DNA from 2 places in the Alteromonas sp. AWJ4_199 genome. Region 2 is predicted to be linked to the other one. Evidence: predicted binding sites of a transcription regulator. Region 2 holds the regulator's gene; the other holds the start of a gene.

Region 1 (8,892 bases), 2.3 Mb from region 2:
AAGTGCGTTTTGATGATAGGTTGGATGTACAGTGGGATATTGATGAAGGCTGCGAAAGTGCGCTTGTACCTAGTATGATCTTGCAGCCAATTATTGAAAATTCAATAAAGCATGCCATATCTAAGATGGAAAATGGTGGTCGTATTTCCATAACGGCACGTACGTTTGGTAATGATTTATTGATGGACGTGGCTGATAACGGCCCAGGTGCAGATATCAAAGATGGAAACCTTAGCCGTGAAAATGGTGTGGGCTTAGCCAATATAAAAGAGCGTTTGCAATCCCTTTATCATCGTAATTTTGCATTCTCTATAGAACACAATCAGCCTTCCGGTGTGCGGGTTAGAATTCGCATACCGTATGAAGTTAAGGACGTATAACATGACAAAGCAAGTGATTAAAACCATTGTAGTGGACGACGAACCTTTAGCGCGCAGAGGCCTTCGTGCTAGGTTGGAACGTCATGATGATGTACAGGTTCTTGCAGAATGTCAGAACGGTCTTGAAGCTGTGAGCAGTATTTCTCAGCATCGTCCAGACTTAGTGTTTTTAGACATTCAAATGCCGGGTTTAAATGGCTTTCAAGTTATTCACAAACTTCGTGAATTAAAGCAGCCAATTCCAATGATTGTTTTCGTAACTGCCTACGACAACTATGCGATCAAAGCTTTTGACATACACGCGCTAGACTATCTGTTAAAGCCTGCGGACGATGAGCGTCTTGGCGCCGCGTTAGATAAGGTTCGTGAATACTTCTCAACACAACATCAAGATGAGCAGTCTCAAAAGTTGGTGAGCCTAGTGGCTGAACTAACCGGTGATGATTGCGAGGAAATTCTACGTAAATTAGCTAGCGGAGAGCCGGTTGAGACGAACCCTTACCCTGATGTTTTAGCAATTAAGGATGGTTCAGAAGTAACCCGTGTAAATGTACAAGACATTCAATGGATTGATGCGGCAGGGGATTATATGTGCGTACACGCACTTGATGGCATGCACATAATGCGTAAAACCATGAAAGAGCTTGAGCAAGAACTAAACCCGCAATTTTTCGTTCGCGTGCACCGTTCCGCCATAGCTAATATTCGTTTTGTTAAAAAGCTAGTCAGTCACATCAGTGGCGAGTACCACTTAATACTCCAAAACGATACGGAGCTTAAGGTAAGCCGCAGTCATCGTGATAAAGTCAAAGCGGCTATGAAAATGTAACTTAGCTCAAGTAGTAAAATGTTTAAGGCGTTGTTTAGAAATAGACAACGCCTTTTTTGTTTGTGGTTTTCAGGAACTAACTATGCGGATTGGTATAAGCTTCTTGTTTTCTAATTATAGCCTCTAACCGTCAATTCAGTTGCTGCTGTATCGCTCATTCATAAGCGTACGCATAGCGTCAACACGGGCCTGGTTTAGAGGTTTGGTATTTTCCCACGTTTTATTAAGGGGCACAGTAACAGGGCGTTGATTTACTTCACCCACCATAATGTTAGTAATGTAACTGCCGACTAGACTTATTGCGAATTCTCCAAGCGTCGTTGCAAGCAACCTGTCTTGGGCAACAGGCGAGCCACCACGCTGAACATGGCCTAAGGTTACCGGCCTGACGTCACTGATATCATGGCTCTGTAATGCCTCAGTAAGGCCAGCTAAGCCATTTGGCCATACGTTTTCAGCAACGACGACGATGAAACTAACTGGCCCTTTTAACGCGCGCTGGGCTTTTATTTGGGCAACAAGTTTCTCTATTTCTTTTTCAGCAGATTCAAAAAATTCCGGTACAACCACGTAGTCGGCTGCAGAAGAGAGTGCAGCATTCAATGCTAAAAAGCCCGCGTTCCTGCCCATGACTTCTATAAGAAATATACGCTCAAATGCATCTGCAGTATCTCGAACTTTATCGATAGAGCTCATCGCAGTGTCTATAGCGGTAAAATAGCCGATGGTTGCTTCTGTGCCGTTAATGTCGTTATCTATCGTGCCGGGAATTCCTAAAATTTGGCCGTCCCATTCTTTCCCTAATTCCGCTGCACCACGAAATGACCCGTCGCCACCAATCACAATAAGCGAGTCAACTTCTGCCTTCATTAAGTTGTTAGCAGCTTTTTTAATTCCTTCTTGGCTTTTAAGCTCTTTACACCTTGCGCTGTGCAAAATGGTTCCGCCTTGTTGAATCAAGTTGTGAGTAGAGTCTAGTGAAAGGGGAATATACTCTTGTTGCAACAGTCCATTGTATCCATGCTTATAGCCAAGCAAAGTATAGTTCGCTTTCTGGCACGCAATAATTGCAGCACGTATACATGCATTCATACCTGGTGCATCGCCACCAGAGGTTAAAATTGCGACACGTTTTGACACATTAAAATCCTTCTTTTTACCAGCATAACAATTAAGGTAACGTTAAGGTATCAAGACGTAAAGTGAACATGTGTTTCGTAGAGAATTTAAATAACTGAAAGGAAGAGTGCAGAACGAGTCTTGAGCGCTTGACTATTTACGTCTGCTTTTCAATTGAATTTATAAGTAAGCGAATTTACAGCAAATAACGTAGTTAACAAAAAAGGATAAGTTATGCGTGTACTGTTAGTATTTATTTCTGTGGCGTTTCTTGCTTCATGTAGCTCCAAATTAGCCTACAACAATTTGGATTGGTGGGTTTACTGGTACATGGACGACTATATTGAGCTTAAAGATGCACAAGAAGAAAAATTTGATGACTATCTTCAAAACTGGCTTCGCTGGCACAAAACCTCTGAGCTTAAACGTTACCAGGCTCAACTCACCGATATTAAACGTCAAATTAAAGAAGGGCGCTTAGATTCAGATACTGTCTTTGAACATCTCGCAAACGCAAGAACGCATTGGGAAAGAGTGCGTGATGAAGTTAGCCCTGAATTAGCTGAAATAGCAAAAACGCTCGATGACGAGCAAGTCGTTACGCTTTTTGCCGCGCTTGAGAAAGATAACAAAGAGGAAGAAGAGGAGCGCAAAGAGTCGCTAGAAAAGTCTGAAGAAGAGCGGTTAGAAGATCGTATTGAGCGCATAGAGGAGACTATAAGTGAACGCATAGGAAAGCTAACTAGCGAACAAAAGCAAATAGTGGCCACGTACTCTACGCAATTCATTTCCACAGGGGTGGAGTGGCTTACCTATCGCAGAGCAATACAAAATGCGGCACGAAAGCTATTTGTAACTCGTAAATTTAACGATAATTTCGAGACGGAACTGGTTGACCTAATGCAAAACCCAGATCGCTATAAAAGCGATATTTATAAGCAACGTAGCGCCCATAATATGACCGTAAGTGCTACGTTGATATCCGAGCTTTTTTCTACGCTAACTGACAAGCAGCGAGAGACCCTTATCGAAAATGTAGACGACCTGATTGATACTGTAGAAAGTTTTCAAGGCTGAAAACAACACATCCATTGTATGGAAGGGTTATAAAAAGAACAGGGACCAATGATGCAATATTATTACCATTTTGTGCGCGAGACTCGACGGTTTAGCCTAATTGTATTCATCAATGCATGTTTGCTAGCTATCATGTATTGGTGGGGAAGAGCTTACTTACTCGATGAAGAGTCTGATCGCGTGGTTTTTAGTGTAGTTGTAGTGATTGAACTGATTTTACTTGGTATTTCAATCTACTTGTGGTCGATTAATAAAAAGATTGAAATCAAGGTGTCAGCCCATGAATTTTACTATTGCGATCCTTTGTTTGGGGAAAATGATTTAGCATTGCGCATCGACGACATCGATGAAATCTTACAGGTACAAAGTGCCACCAATCGTATTCAACGAAACCTTTTACGCCTCAAAAATGGATCGGTACACGAACTCATGTACCAAAATTATAATATCGACAAACAAGCGCTGTTCGATGCATTAAAACGAGCTAACCGTAATATTAAACTACCAGCTAGCATTTGGATTTACGAGCAGACTCGGCCGCAATGGGCTAAAGAAGTAAGGAAGAAAATGGGCCTTGATGAATAATTATGCGTCGAGTTGTTAAAAGCATATCATCCAAGAGCCTGCTGCTTTTCGTTTACATAGTAGATTAATCAAACATTGTAAACTTATGTGCCAAATCCTAGTTAGTCCTACAATCACTGATCATTTTCCCGGTGCGTGCATCTGATTGTTTGATCATATCGTCTATTAGTGTCGTTTCAGGCATGTTTTTCCAGTACTTCTTAGGCATTTGATTTAACATCGCACCTGTTTTGATGCGTGCAGGATTAAATATATTGGCGTAATAGGTCAGCCAGTATTTTTCAATGCGATCATCATCGGGTACAACGCTTGAATTGGGATTATCTTCTAGTACTAGGGTTTCGGTATCCCAATGAGCTGCACGATAGGGCGTTAATATAGACCACCGCATGTTCTTAAACCGGGTTTGGAAGAAGTTAAGCTTTATCTCTAAACTGAAATGCTCGGGTTCATACCATGCAACAAAATGCTCTTGCCCCTCTACGTCTATTTCTCTGAACCTTAGGAAGGCACTCATTTTATAAGCATCACGTTTTACCGCTTTCGCCATAGCGAAAAGCTGTACAACATCGTCGTCAGTTTTCATTTGAATGAGTTGCTTATTTTCATAAACGACACGCCACAACACCCGGTAACAAAGCGCAAATCGATTATCATCGTTATGGCACAGGGCGTACTTTAAAAGCATTAGTGTAGGTTTAGGAATACTAAGGTTGCTTCGCGGCTTTTTTCGCGGCATTTTGCTTTCGTAGGGCTCAGCACCACTACCGAACAGATCGTCTTGTACTGAATGAGCGCTCTGCCAAATAATATGTTCAGGGGAGATACGCTCAGCAATGCATTCTCGCGAGGCTTCCCGCCATTCATCAAAGCCAGGTACTGAGGTAATGGTAATGGTCTTCATATAAAACAACCTTTAAGACTGCGGCTGAACTTATTTTTGTTGTCAACATACTTAAGCGCTAAACAACTCAAACTGTTTAGGCTGTTTAAACTGAAGCTCGAAATTATTACTGTCGAGTAAATGGATATCAGGGAAGTAATCTCCCACGCTGATAAAGGGCTTCAACTTTTTAAGAGGTAGCCGCATTTTAGTAAGGTCAATCCAGTTGAGCTTTGTATTACGCCTTATGGATAAAATCTTTTGTACCGTTCGCGCACCAAGGCCGGGAACGCGTAGCAGCATTTGTTTATCAGCTTTGTTTAAATCAATAGGAAATAGGTGACGGTTACGTAATGCCCATGAAAGCTTCGGGTCGTAGTCCATATCTAACATGTCGTCTTGCAAGATTTCATCTAGGCCAAAACCGTAAAAGCGTAAAAGCCAATCCGCTTGATACAGGCGGTGTTCTCGTATCAATGGCGCAGGTTTTAGCGGTAAAACTTCGGAAGCATCAGGAATAGGGGAAAATGCTGAGTAATACACCCGACGAAGTTTTTGATCGCTATAGAGCTTAACGCTTGTATCTAAAATGGTTTTATCGTTTGACCCATCAGCACCTATAATCATTTGGGTAGACTGCCCTCCAGGTGCAAAACGGGGAGGGCGTTTGCCCGAATATGTTTTGTCTACTTTATGTTCAGCGATTTTTTCTTTTAACGTATTCATCGAACCGTGAATATCGCCAAGATCTTTCTCTGGTGCATATTTGTTTAGCGAAGACTGTGTAGGCATTTCCACATTAATACTAAGTCTGTCAGCATAAAGACCTGCTTCTGCTTGTAATTCTGGCGACGCATTCGGGATAGTTTTAAGGTGGATATATCCCTTAAATCCGTGATCAAGACGTAGCGACTTTGCAATACGTACCATGCTTTCCATAGTGATATCGGGCGAACCCACGATTCCAGAGCTTAAAAACAAACCCTCAATGTAATTGCGCTTATAAAAATTCAGGGTTAAATCTACCGTTTCTTTGACCGTAAAACGCGCCCGTTGAACATTGCTTGAAACCCTATTAATGCAATAATGACAATCATAAATACAGTAGTTTGTCATAAGGATCTTAAGCAGCGAAACACACCTTCCATCAGGTGTGAAGCTATGGCATATTCCCGAGCCACCAGTAAGCGAACCTATACCGGTCTTTTCGGTTTTTCCAGCTTGTCGTTTACCTGCTGAACCACTCGCACAAGACGCGTCGTACTTGGCCGCATCGGAAAGAATTTCAAGTTTTTGTATCAGTCTGTCATACATCGCAGATTTAACTTTCCTATAAGTAATTACAGTCAAACAGCCTAGTAATTCTTTTAGAAACACGACTAAACGTGTTTTGTAAACTAGGCTGAGAGTGAAAGTGTTATAGCATGTATAAATATACAGTACAATTGCGCGTGGTAATTGAAGGTGAAGATTTAATGTTGGCGGGATTGTCCCAAATCAGGATTGACGCCGGTGAGTGACGGCGAAGACTATCTCGCTGTTAACCGATTAAAATAAGCTAAAGCTAAAATCCTATAAATTTAGATAGTTCATCTCGAATGTTATCGTATTTTTCTTTGTAGGCCGCTTTTAGTGGCATGTCATCAATTAGCTTAAACAGTCGTTTACACTCGTTTATTAACTTTACTTCGGCCTTATCTTCTTGAATAGCTATTTGAAGTAGACATTGCAGCAAGTTGAGCGCTACGCCTGTATTTACCGGTGCAAAACCTTGAGCGAGAGCAAATGAGGCTTTGGCGCGTTCATAGTCTTGCTGCTGATAGTGTTGAATACCCTCACGATTAAACTGCTGATAGCTCGCAAGGCTTTTTTGCGCGCTGAGTGCCTGGACCTCCAGCATCTTTGAACTGTTCTGGTCGAGTTCATCATTTCTAGCGCTAAGAATGGCGTTGAGCGCTAACGCGTCGTCAAATTCACCGAGTTTGTACATAACGTTTATGCTATCTGGAATAAATACAGTGGGTACCTCTGAGTATTTATCATCAAGTTGCGTTTGCGACTGGTCAAGATGACGCTTCGCGTCAATAAGCTTCCCATCAATCGCGCTTATCCTTGCATTTACAATATTGCCAAAAATATCTACGTCGAAATCCCTGTCGATTTTATACAGGTGCTCATCGAATTTTCCTCGCTGCAATGTGAGTAACGCTTCTTGCTGATACTTATTGCGCTGGCTTTTGTCATCAGATGACTCAGCAACATCAAGTAAGCTGCGAATCATTGTGCACCAATGTAAGCTTGCTTTATGCACAGTGCGTTTTGATAGGTTCCAAATTGCTTGGCTAGAGTTGGCCGCTAGCACTAAATCGTTATTTTCCCGGCCAATTTCACAAGCCTTAAAGTGGCGAGGTAAAGAGAAGGGCGATAGTTTAATAGCCTCTTTAATTGAATCTAGGGCCTTTTCACCAGCTTCCAAGGCATGGTGCGCTTGCGCAAGAATATCATGAGCATCAGCATTGAATCGGTTGCGTTTTAACGTTTTCTTAGCAATGGATATCGCTTTTTCGTATTCATTTAACAGCAAATAGGTTCTACCTATCGCTACCTGTGCCCATAGTACAGGTCTACCTTCAATATACTCTTTTAGTACATCTAAAGCTTTTTGAGGTTGAGAGATGCGCCAATAGAGTTCAACTAGCAGTTGTTCGCAGTGTCCTTTGTAGTGCTGAGGGTTTTCTAACAGTGTCTCAATGTGATCTATGGCGCTATTGTATTCACCTTGCTCTATTAGGTTGAACGCTTGTTGAAGAAATTGTCGTTTTTGCCATGCACGAACAATACGAGATTTTAATTGTACTTGTGAGAAGGGCTTTATTAGAAAATCGTCTGGCCGACGTTCAATACTGCCAAGCACTACCGGTCGAGCACTATCAGCACTGATAAGAATAAATACTGAGGTGGGGTTAATAAGCCTTCGCGTGCGCAACTCTTCTATCAGTTCATAGCCATTTTTAGTATCAGCCCCCAAATGTAAGTCACAGATGACAATATCAAATTTATGTTTTTTACACAGCGATACTGCCTGTTCAGCCGAAGGCTTAGTGACAACATCAGACGCCCCCATAGAATGCATTAGTCCTTTCAAAAGAAGAAGGAAAGGACGTTGGTCCTCAACAATCAATACTTGTTTGTTGCTAAATTGCATTTCGAATCCGTGAATAAACGCTCTATCATTATTTGAAAGTATATCTAACTTTAGAAAATAAGCTTAAGAAAAACATTATCTTGCCGACAACATACGTATACATAAACAGCACTGTGTACGAATGTCACCAGATTTTGCCTCAGCAAGTGAACAAACAACACTAGACCCCAGTATTTACTGGGAGCGAAGTGGTGTACTTGCTCGTGCGTCATCGCAGGGGGCATTATTTTCGTTATACCTTGCTATGCAGCAGCATAGCGTAGCTGAACCGTTCGAAATTGAATCGGCCACGTCAGACTCTAACACTTCAAAAAATAAAGAAGCGCAGCTTGCCGCATTAAATCACTACAGGCGTCCGTCGTTGTCCGTCAGTGAAATTGAGTGGACAGACATGCAAGTGCACTCAAATTTAGTCGCTATTGACTATGAAAGTGCACGCCTTTATCTGAGTATGAAGCCAGCGCCGTTAGCTCAAACTGATGACGCAAAACGCATTCCGGATGATGTTGTAAACAACTGCAGTCTAGCAACGCAGAAGCGATTAAAACGGCAACATGCCAAAGCCATAAAAGAAGATAATACGTTACTTTACGATATTATCTCTTCACAAGGCGACGATGATGACGGGAAATATGGGCAAGATAAGCACCAAGCTACAACGCCAGACTTTTCTTCATTTGAAAATATCGCCTAGTTTTTAACGCTCAGTTTTGGTATATTCCGCGCCGCATTTTTGCACTGGTCTTACGCTCCAATCAGCAAAGGTTAAAATATGTCTAAATATATTGTATGCGCAATGTATAAATTTGTTGCG
Region 2 (8,892 bases):
TCTAATGGCTGCTGATTGAAGCAGAAGCATTCAGTCTTGTTCAGGTACAGTGCTGCCGTTCCGGGGGATACTGAGGGAATGGCCTGTGCTACGATATTGCTTGATGCAGGGTTTCTCACATAAAACGACACCGTATTAAGTTCGCCAGGGTGCACTTTCACGCGCTTGGTTTCAGCACGAAACTCCCACGGCATACCAGTATTTGTGCGAGTGATAAACTCGACGGTCACTTCTCGCGACTCATCAATCTCAACCGATTGATAAACGGCTGCCGTGTTCTCGGTTTTGCCATTGATTCCCGCTACGTCGCAAAATACGTCGTACAAGGGAACAAGGGCAAAGCCGAAGCCAAACATGCCAATGACAATAGCCACAAGTTTGATAACCATCTTGTTATTTGCACTTTGCTGTGACATCACGTGACCTCCGGGTAAATCCAAAGGTGAAGGTTGATAAACGCTTGTTTAACCGCTTATCTCCCTCACCACCTGCAATGTGTGAATGTCATTCCCGTCTGCTTTTGTCGATTGAAAGGAATGACCAATTCACAACTCCATCTACCGTTACTTAACGACAGGTGGTGTTTCAAACGTGTGATAAGGAGCGGGTGATGGAATTTCCCATTCCAATCCTTCTGCGCCGTCCCAAACTTGCGCTGATACTGGCTCACCTTGCTTTTTGCATGCCTTGATAAGCAGGGCAAGAAAGATGAGCTGAGATAAACCGAATGCAAAACCACCCAGGCTTATCCATTTATTAAAATCAGCGAACTGCAATGCATAGTCAGGAATACGGCGTGGCATACCAGCCAAACCCACAAAGTGCATAGGGAAGAACAACACATTGACCGATACTAGTGAGCACCAGAAATGCCATTTAGCTAAGGTTGTGTCGTACATTTTGCCTGTCCATTTAGGCAACCAGTAATACACGGCTGCCATGATAGAAAAGACCGCGCCAGTTACCAGTACATAGTGGAAATGGGCTACAACGAAATATGTGTCGTGATATTGGAAGTCTACAGGGGTGATCGCCAACATTAATCCTGACAACCCACCAATGGTAAACAGTACAATAAAGGCAATAGCAAACATCATAGGCATTTCAAAACTTAGAGAACCACGCCACATGGTCGCTACCCAGTTAAACACTTTTACCCCAGTTGGCACCGAGATAAGCATGGTGGCAAACATGAAAAACATTTCCATGTACACCGGCATGCCCGTAGTAAACATATGGTGGGCCCACACGACAAAAGAGAGCAGGGCAATAGACGCCGTGGCGTAAACCATAGACGCGTAACCAAACAGCTGCTTTCTAGAAAAGGTAGGAACAATTTGCGAGATAATGCCAAAAGCGGGCAAGATCATTATGTAAACTTCAGGGTGCCCAAAGAACCAGAAAATATGCTGGAACATAACCGGGTCGCCGCCACCAGCAGCATCAAAAAAGCTAGTGCCAAAGAACTTATCAGTTAACACCATGGTAACCGCACCGGCGAGCACTGGCATTACCGCAATCAGCAAGAATGCCGTGATAAGCCACGTCCATACAAACAGCGGCATTTTCATCCAGGTCATGCCTGGCGCACGCATATTAAAGATGGTCACAATCACGTTAATCGCACCCATAATGGATGAAATACCCATGATGTGAACAGAGAACACAAACAATGCTGTCGAATCGCCACTGTAAGTCGTTGAAAGGGGTGCGTAGAAAGTCCAACCAAAAGCGGGGCCGCCGCCTTCCATAAAGAGCGAGCTCAGTAGAATGAGAAAGGCACCAGGTAAAATCCAGAAGCTCCAGTTATTCATGCGCGGTAACGCCATGTCAGGGGCGCCGATCATCATTGGAATAAGCCAGTTTGCAAGCCCAGTAAAGGCAGGCATTACTGCACCAAATACCATGATAAGTCCGTGTACCGTGGTCATTTGGTTAAAGAAGTTTGGTTCTACAATTTGTAGACCGGGTTGGAATAGTTCAGCGCGGATCACCATGGCCATCGCACCACCCACTAAAAACATGATAAAGGCAAACCACAGGTAAAGTGTGCCTATGTCTTTATGGTTAGTAGTAAACAACCAGCGCGTTATCCCTTTAGGGATATGATCGTGGTGTTCATGATCATCATGTAGGTGATCGCCATGTGCGTGACCGCCATTTACTTGATCACTGTGAGGCGCAGAGGTATCTGGCGAAATAACTTCAGTTGCTTTGCTCATTTTTCTGCTCCTAGTTTCCGTTTGCCACTGCGTTGACATCTTTGGCCTGCACCATGTCGCCAGTGTTATTGCCCCAGGCATTGCGCTCATAAGTCACTACCGCTGCAATTTCCTTAAGGCTTAGCATTTTTCCAAACGCTTGCATGGCTGTTCCTGACTTTCCATGCAGCACGATGTCAATGTGACCTTGCTGATCTTCTAGTGCCATCTTGCTGCCTTTTAATGCCGGGAACACGCCAGGTAAACCTTCACCATTTGGCATATGGCAAGCAGCGCACGTTGCGTTGTATACTCGCTCGCCCTCTTTCATCAGTTCATCCATAGACATATTCATAGAAAGTAGACGCTGCTCTTCTTCTTTTGCTTTACGAACAATCTCTTCTTGTTCGCCCATCCACTTTTCAAACTCGGCGGGTTCTTTAGCAATTACCACAACCGGCATATAGCCGTGGTCTTTTCCACAGAGCTCTGCGCACTGTCCGCGATAAATACCAGGCTCATTCACCTTGGCCCAAGACTCGTTAATAAATCCGGGGTTGGCATCTTTTTTCACGGCAAAGTCAGGAACCCACCAAGAGTGGATAACGTCGTCAGAGGTAATAAGAAAGCGTACTTTTTTCCCAGTAGGAATAACCAAGGGACGGTCAACTTCCAACAGGTAGTTATCTGTTTTCTGAAATTTGTTTTCTATTTGCTCGCGCTGAGTGGCGAGTAAAGAATAAAACTCTACATCGCTATCCATGTACTTGTAGTGCCATTTCCATTGAGAGCCTGTTACTAGCACAGTCATGTCAGGCTCAGACGTGTCTTCCATAGCAATTAGAGTATTCGCTGCGGGTACCGCCATGAAGATAAGAATAAGGAAAGGAATAACGGTCCAAGCAATTTCAACCTTCACGTTTTCGTGAAAATTAGCTGGCTTGGCGCCACGGGACTTTCTATGTAGATACATTGAGGCGAACATCACGCCAAAAACTACAACCGCGATACCTACACAAATGAAGAACATCAGCATATGCAGGTCGTAAACCTGCCCGCTGATGTCGGTGGCACCGCGCCTTAAATTAAGTGAAGAGGCCTCTTCACTGACTTCTTGGGCAAGAAGCAAAGGGGAAAAAAGCAAAAACGGTATTGTCGAACACCATTTTGCGAAAACGGTCGTTAGTTGTTTCACTCAGCACCTCCGTAATAGCAAGACCAAAAACGCTGATTATTTTGCGCGATGCCCTACCAAATGGTTTGCGAACGATTGACCCATCACCTCAACTTGTAAAACAAATTTAGAGTCATTGTTATTATTTTGTTAATCTCTGTATAAGAATTGCGCAATAATGTCGTGCCGTCTAGTCTTTTCTATTAAAAATTTAACGAAGCGGTTAATTTTTAATCATTTCCGTGGCAGCCTTACGTTACATATTGGATGGAAAAAGAAATGAGCATGTATTAAGCGAGAATAAAATCAAACGTACATTTTGAACAACACAAAGGTTCTACTAGCAATCATTTGATTATAAAATCAACAACTAATAGGTTATTAATATTTATTTTCAAACAAACTTTAGAATAATGAATGCATATTCAGTAGTTCATTCACAGGCAAAATACGCGTAATACGCTTTCTGATAGTCATGGTTGGGTTCGCTTTTTAAAGGCGGGCTTAGTCACCCTAACTCCAGAAAACTGGTAGAAATAAAGCAATAAAAGGCATAAAAAAAGCGGCTAGTGCGCCGCTTTTCGTTGAAGGTGTTAAAACCTTACATCCAGTCCGCGTTTCTTATAACGCCTACTGCAATCCCCTCAATAGCAAAAGGTTCGTTGGCTAGGTCTACTCGAATAGGTGCGAATTCTTCGTTTTCGGCATGAAGTAATACTTCACGACCACGTTTTTCTAAACGCTTTACCGTAACATCTTCGTCTACACGTGCCACAACGACCTGGCCATTGTGAACATCGGTGGTGCGATGCACAGCAAGGAGATCGCCATCTAGAATACCGATGTCTTTCATACTCATGCCGTTAACACGCAGTAAAAAGTCTGCTTGAGGTTGAAACAGTGCAGGGTCTACCTTGTAGTGTGATTCTACGTGCTCTTGCGCCAAAATTGGCTCACCCGCCGCCACACGACCAATGAGAGGTAGGCCTTCTTCTTCAGGTACGTCATTTTCGAGAGGAATATTGAGTTTAATACCCCGAGAGGTACCCGGCAGAATTTCTATCACGCCTTTACGCGCCAAGGCTTTCAAATGTTCTTCTGCTGCGTTGGCAGAACGAAAACCAAGTTGACGAGCGATTTCCGCACGCGTAGGCGGCATCCCCGTTTCTTGCATGGTGGTTTTGATAAGTTCTAAAACTTCGGTTTGTCGAGCTGTGAGTGGGCGCATAAAAGACCTGTCTGTTCATACAGTTCCTGTAAGTATATACACCTAAAACTAAATAACAAGCACTTGCCGCGTCTTTTGCTACAAGCAATAGACAGCGACAAGTGTATTACCCTTATTTCACAAGAAGGGCCATGTTCGGATTACCTATTTGAAGCTCTACTTCGCCGGCATTGTTCTTTCGGGTACGCATACCATCGACATGATTAATGCCAATGGAAGGGCTACGCCAAATGACATGTCCATTGATATCTATTTCAGTGACTCGGTAAGCAACGTTGTCATAATATCCATACGATGAGTCATATTCTTCAGCTTGGTAAATGCCAAGTATTGATTGATTAGACGATGTCGTTGGAATAACGGCTATATTTTGAAGATCGAATGTAGGCGTTATGGCGTCTTTAAGTACTAAGGCGTCATTTGTTACGTCATAAATATTTATTCTATTGTAGTTTCTATCTAAGCATGCAAACTCAGAGGCGTCGTCGCCATCAGCATTAATTCTTATCAATTGACTACAAGAAACATCTAGTTCATTCAGTCCGACAAACTCGCCATCTTGCATTGTATAGAGCTTTAATGATTCATAGCCACTAACAGCAAAAAAGTGTTCGCCATTATTGGTGAGCTCAGCGACAGCATCAATTGAAAACTCATTGATGACAGAGTCAATGAGCACTTGGTTCTCAATATCGAATGCTTTGAGTCGATTGTTTTCAACAATGACCGCATCAACAAAATTATCGTCATTCACGTCTACAGCTTCGATGAGTGAGACTTGGCTGTTTTGATTTTGGCTCAGCGACCACTGAATTGAATTATCTGACAACTTAACTACGTTGAATGATGTATTGCTATTCAAAGCTCCTGTGAATAATTCACCCAGGCCATCATTATTATAGTCAGTAACAACGGGTCTGCTATAGTCAAAAACATCGTCGCCGAGTTCGTCGCTAAGGGTAATCTCATTCTCCATGTTAACTGACAGCATCTGAATTGATGTGTAGTAGTTAGTTGTCTCACTCACAAAGACAGCTCTTTCATCATTATCACCAAAAGGGGCCCAGCCGGCAGCAAAGTAATTAGAAGAGTGTGCTTCCGTTCGTATATCTGATAATACGTAGTCACCCTCAGCATCTTGCAGTGCAACCTGAATTTCGCTGTCGCCGGTCCAGATTATTTCGTTTCGGCTATCGTTATTCAGGTCGCCGATTAAAAGCGACATACCGCTATACGCATTGTGAATAACACTCCACTGTTCCGAAATTTGACCACCTTCAAGCGCGAAAGCTTTCACCTCTCCCCACTGGCACTCAGAAATTACAAGCATTCCCTCATTGGTCTGGTCATCTTTGCTATAGCTCAAATCGCAGATATCATTATGTTCAGCTGTCGCCAAACTACTTTTCGACACCGCAGAGTAGACTGAAATATTCTCCCAACGGTCGGCACCAATGATTTCATCGACACCGTCGCTGTTCATGTCACCGACAGCGACGTAAGCGTCGCTAAACCCATTGCCATAAAGCCATTGATTGGCGCCGCTATTAATATCGAATACGTAGCCATTGTTAGTCACCAACTCGATAGACGCGTCGTCGTCTACATTACCAAAAGAAATGGTTGATACACCATCGACATCGAACTGCTGCAACTTTTCACCAGTTGTCACATTATGAATGGAGATAGACGTCGCACCGTAATAATAATCGCCGTGAAGGTATGCAATTTCTTCTATACCGTCGCTATCAATATCGTAAAGCCATCCTGACGTTATTTTATCCTCTGCTACAAATACCGTTTCCGCGTTGTCTTTCCGGTCTTTTATAACCGATAAACCTTGTTCAGTAAGGATATAGATTTCATCATTACTATCGCCGTCAGCATCTTGTGTATAAACGCCCTTAATTTCTCCTCTTGTAGGTAACTTGTAAGGGTACACATAGGTATTTTCTAGTTTATTTCCGTTTAACAAGAAGGCGCCCACATTCCGGTGATTGACCGATATGAGTTCATTCACGCCCTTGGTTGAGGCAATCGCAAAACCTCTATTGTAAATCGGTGTTATTGAAGTTGTGCGGGCAAACGCCGGTGCTTTATCTGCATAAGCAGTTATTTCTACGGTTTGCAGGCTCTCATCGCCATCCAGACTCGCAAAGCTAAAAATATAGGTTTGCGCATTAAACAGTTGACTGTTGGGCACCTGCCACGTTAGTAAGCCGTCGTCGTTTAAGGTAACTCCTGTAGGTGCAGCGACAAGCTGGCCTGCAACATCACTATTAATTTGATCGGGGTCAGTCATACTTACCGTGAACTCCACGTAACCACCAGCAGTTACCGATTCAGGCATATTGGAGATGACGAGTGTCATTGGAGAGTCACTGATAGTGATAAACACGGGTTGTGATTCAACGATGTTAACACCGTCAGACACTACCATAGTTACTTTCAGTTCATCGCCGAATACCGCGTTATATGCAGGCAGAGTGTTACCGCTAACACCCTCTAGAACAATGTTATTAATGTACCAGCGGTAGGATACTGACAAGTCAGATTCAGGCGTATCAGAGTCGTAATAATACCCCTCATCAACGGTTATATCGTCAGACGTGTAAACAGGGTCATAAGCATAATAATAGGGTTCACCAGCAACGGGAGGCGCTGAAATAGTTTCTATATCGGATAGAACGATATTCGCGGTATTGCTGCTTGCAAATGTCTCGATACTGCTGAAAAACACGCCAACATCATAGGTGTCATCCCCGTTCGTATCTTCACCATAGCGAACCGCTCCTTGCATAATATCAATGCCAGCGGTTCTATTGCCTTTAACTACAAGAGAACCTTGGTAAGCATAAGGTAGCCCTCCTTCCTCTGAGAAGTAAGAAAAATCAAGCTTACCTTTTGAGCCAATATGCAATGCCCCCTCGAACTCAGAGGAGTACCCCACCCCATTAAAGCCATCAAAAGCAGTTCCATTTATTTTATAGGCTTCACCGTTAAAGGTAGCGGTCATGTACTGAATAAGTTCTTCGTTGTAGTACCCCGTGCGTGGATCGTAACTTATTTCAGCTTTCATTAACCCTTTTAGCGTTGCACGTTGACTACCTCTCCCTATCGAAAGGCTCGTAAAATAGGATGTTGCCTCAAAATTGTCGTCATCTGATTTCGTAATAGCAACAGAAAATTGACCATCGTGATACGCGTTCAGATAATAGTGTAGACATTGATCATAATCGACGATTATGGTTCCAAGACCTGTGTCTAAATCAAGTTTTCCAGAGTACTTAATTGAGCCGCTATCTGAACATTGTGTAACGCCATCAATGTTGCCGTTAGCATCGACAAGTTCAGAAACTTCAAATATGTCAAGATAAGGTGAGCTGGCAAGATCTTCGCCAAAAAGCGCAATATATACGTTTTGCACAGCGCTAATGTCTGCGATTGCAATGTTTGTTTCACCCGTATAGCTATTATCAGCATAACGCTTAGCTGCGTTGTCTAGCTGTGCTATAGAGTAGTCTAAGGGGTTCGATAAAATTTCTAATGCAGTCGGCTCTGGAGGCGGTGCAGGTGTTGGGTTAGTCGGAGAACCCGAGCTCCCTCCACCTCCACAGGCTGTGAGAGCTAGAATAGAAAATAGGCCACAAAAACCCAAGCGCGAAGTGTTCATACATCGTCCCTGATTTGTAAGGCATGGTGGCCTAACATCAGCCAAAAGTACGAAACACGCCTAATTTGTTTACAACAATAAAATATTCGGTTTTTATAACTTATTGTCGTTTGCCTGGCAATATCTCTGTTGATTGATACACAACTCGCTAGCGTTTATCGACAAACAGCGACGGTCAATCGTCCCCCCAGACTACGCGATTTCGGCCTTGTTCTTTTGCCTTATAAAGGGATTTGTCAGCCGTTGATAACAGGGCGCTAAAGTCTGCGCCATAGGTACTATCGACAAAAGTGGCTCCTATGCTGATGGTAAGGTTTATTTTATCGGTTTTATAGTTAACCACACTTTCTTCAACGGCTATGCGAAGCGCCTCTAGCTGCGTGTTAATTTCTTTTTTATTTTCCCCCAACATCACGATTGCGAACTCTTCACCGCCAAGACGGGCAACGACATTCGGTGAACCGTTTTGCTTGGATATTTTTCGAGCAACAGTAATAAGCGCCTGGTCACCAGCGTCATGACCGTACGTGTCATTTACGCTTTTAAAATGGTCGATATCAACAATGGCAACACACGCGCTGTGATGCAGCTTTGAAAACGCGACACACTCGTCAAT

The links. The regulator LexA, encoded in region 2, represses DNA repair genes until DNA is damaged. The targets are predictions, from matches to a motif close to TACTGTATNNNNATACAGTA.
Region 1: the regulator LexA is predicted to act here: its motif matches at 6,296-6,315, upstream of ACXAER_RS00525 (putative DNA modification/repair radical SAM protein).

The regions. Positions count from the first base shown of each region.
Region 1 is NZ_JBSWUR010000001.1:116,507-125,398, forward strand. It holds gene ACXAER_RS00495 (sensor histidine kinase) at 1-380, shown strand, start outside; gene ACXAER_RS00500 (LytR/AlgR family response regulator transcription factor) at 382-1,209, shown strand; gene ACXAER_RS00505 (ATP-dependent 6-phosphofructokinase) at 1,345-2,349, opposite strand; gene ACXAER_RS00510 (DUF6279 family lipoprotein) at 2,563-3,405, shown strand; gene ACXAER_RS00515 (hypothetical protein) at 3,454-3,990, shown strand; gene ACXAER_RS00520 (TIGR03915 family putative DNA repair protein) at 4,088-4,894, opposite strand; gene ACXAER_RS00525 (putative DNA modification/repair radical SAM protein) at 4,946-6,187, opposite strand; gene ACXAER_RS00530 (response regulator) at 6,438-8,078, opposite strand; gene ACXAER_RS00535 (VC2046/SO_2500 family protein) at 8,200-8,772, shown strand; gene trhO (oxygen-dependent tRNA uridine(34) hydroxylase TrhO) at 8,851-8,892, shown strand, end outside.
Region 2 is NZ_JBSWUR010000001.1:2,385,651-2,394,542, reverse strand. It holds gene ACXAER_RS10470 (cytochrome c oxidase assembly protein) at 1-416, opposite strand, end outside; gene ctaD (cytochrome c oxidase subunit I) at 564-2,222, opposite strand; gene coxB (cytochrome c oxidase subunit II) at 2,233-3,396, opposite strand; gene lexA (transcriptional repressor LexA) at 3,977-4,603, opposite strand; gene ACXAER_RS10450 (hypothetical protein) at 4,716-8,276, opposite strand; gene ACXAER_RS10445 (sensor domain-containing diguanylate cyclase) at 8,452-8,892, opposite strand, start outside.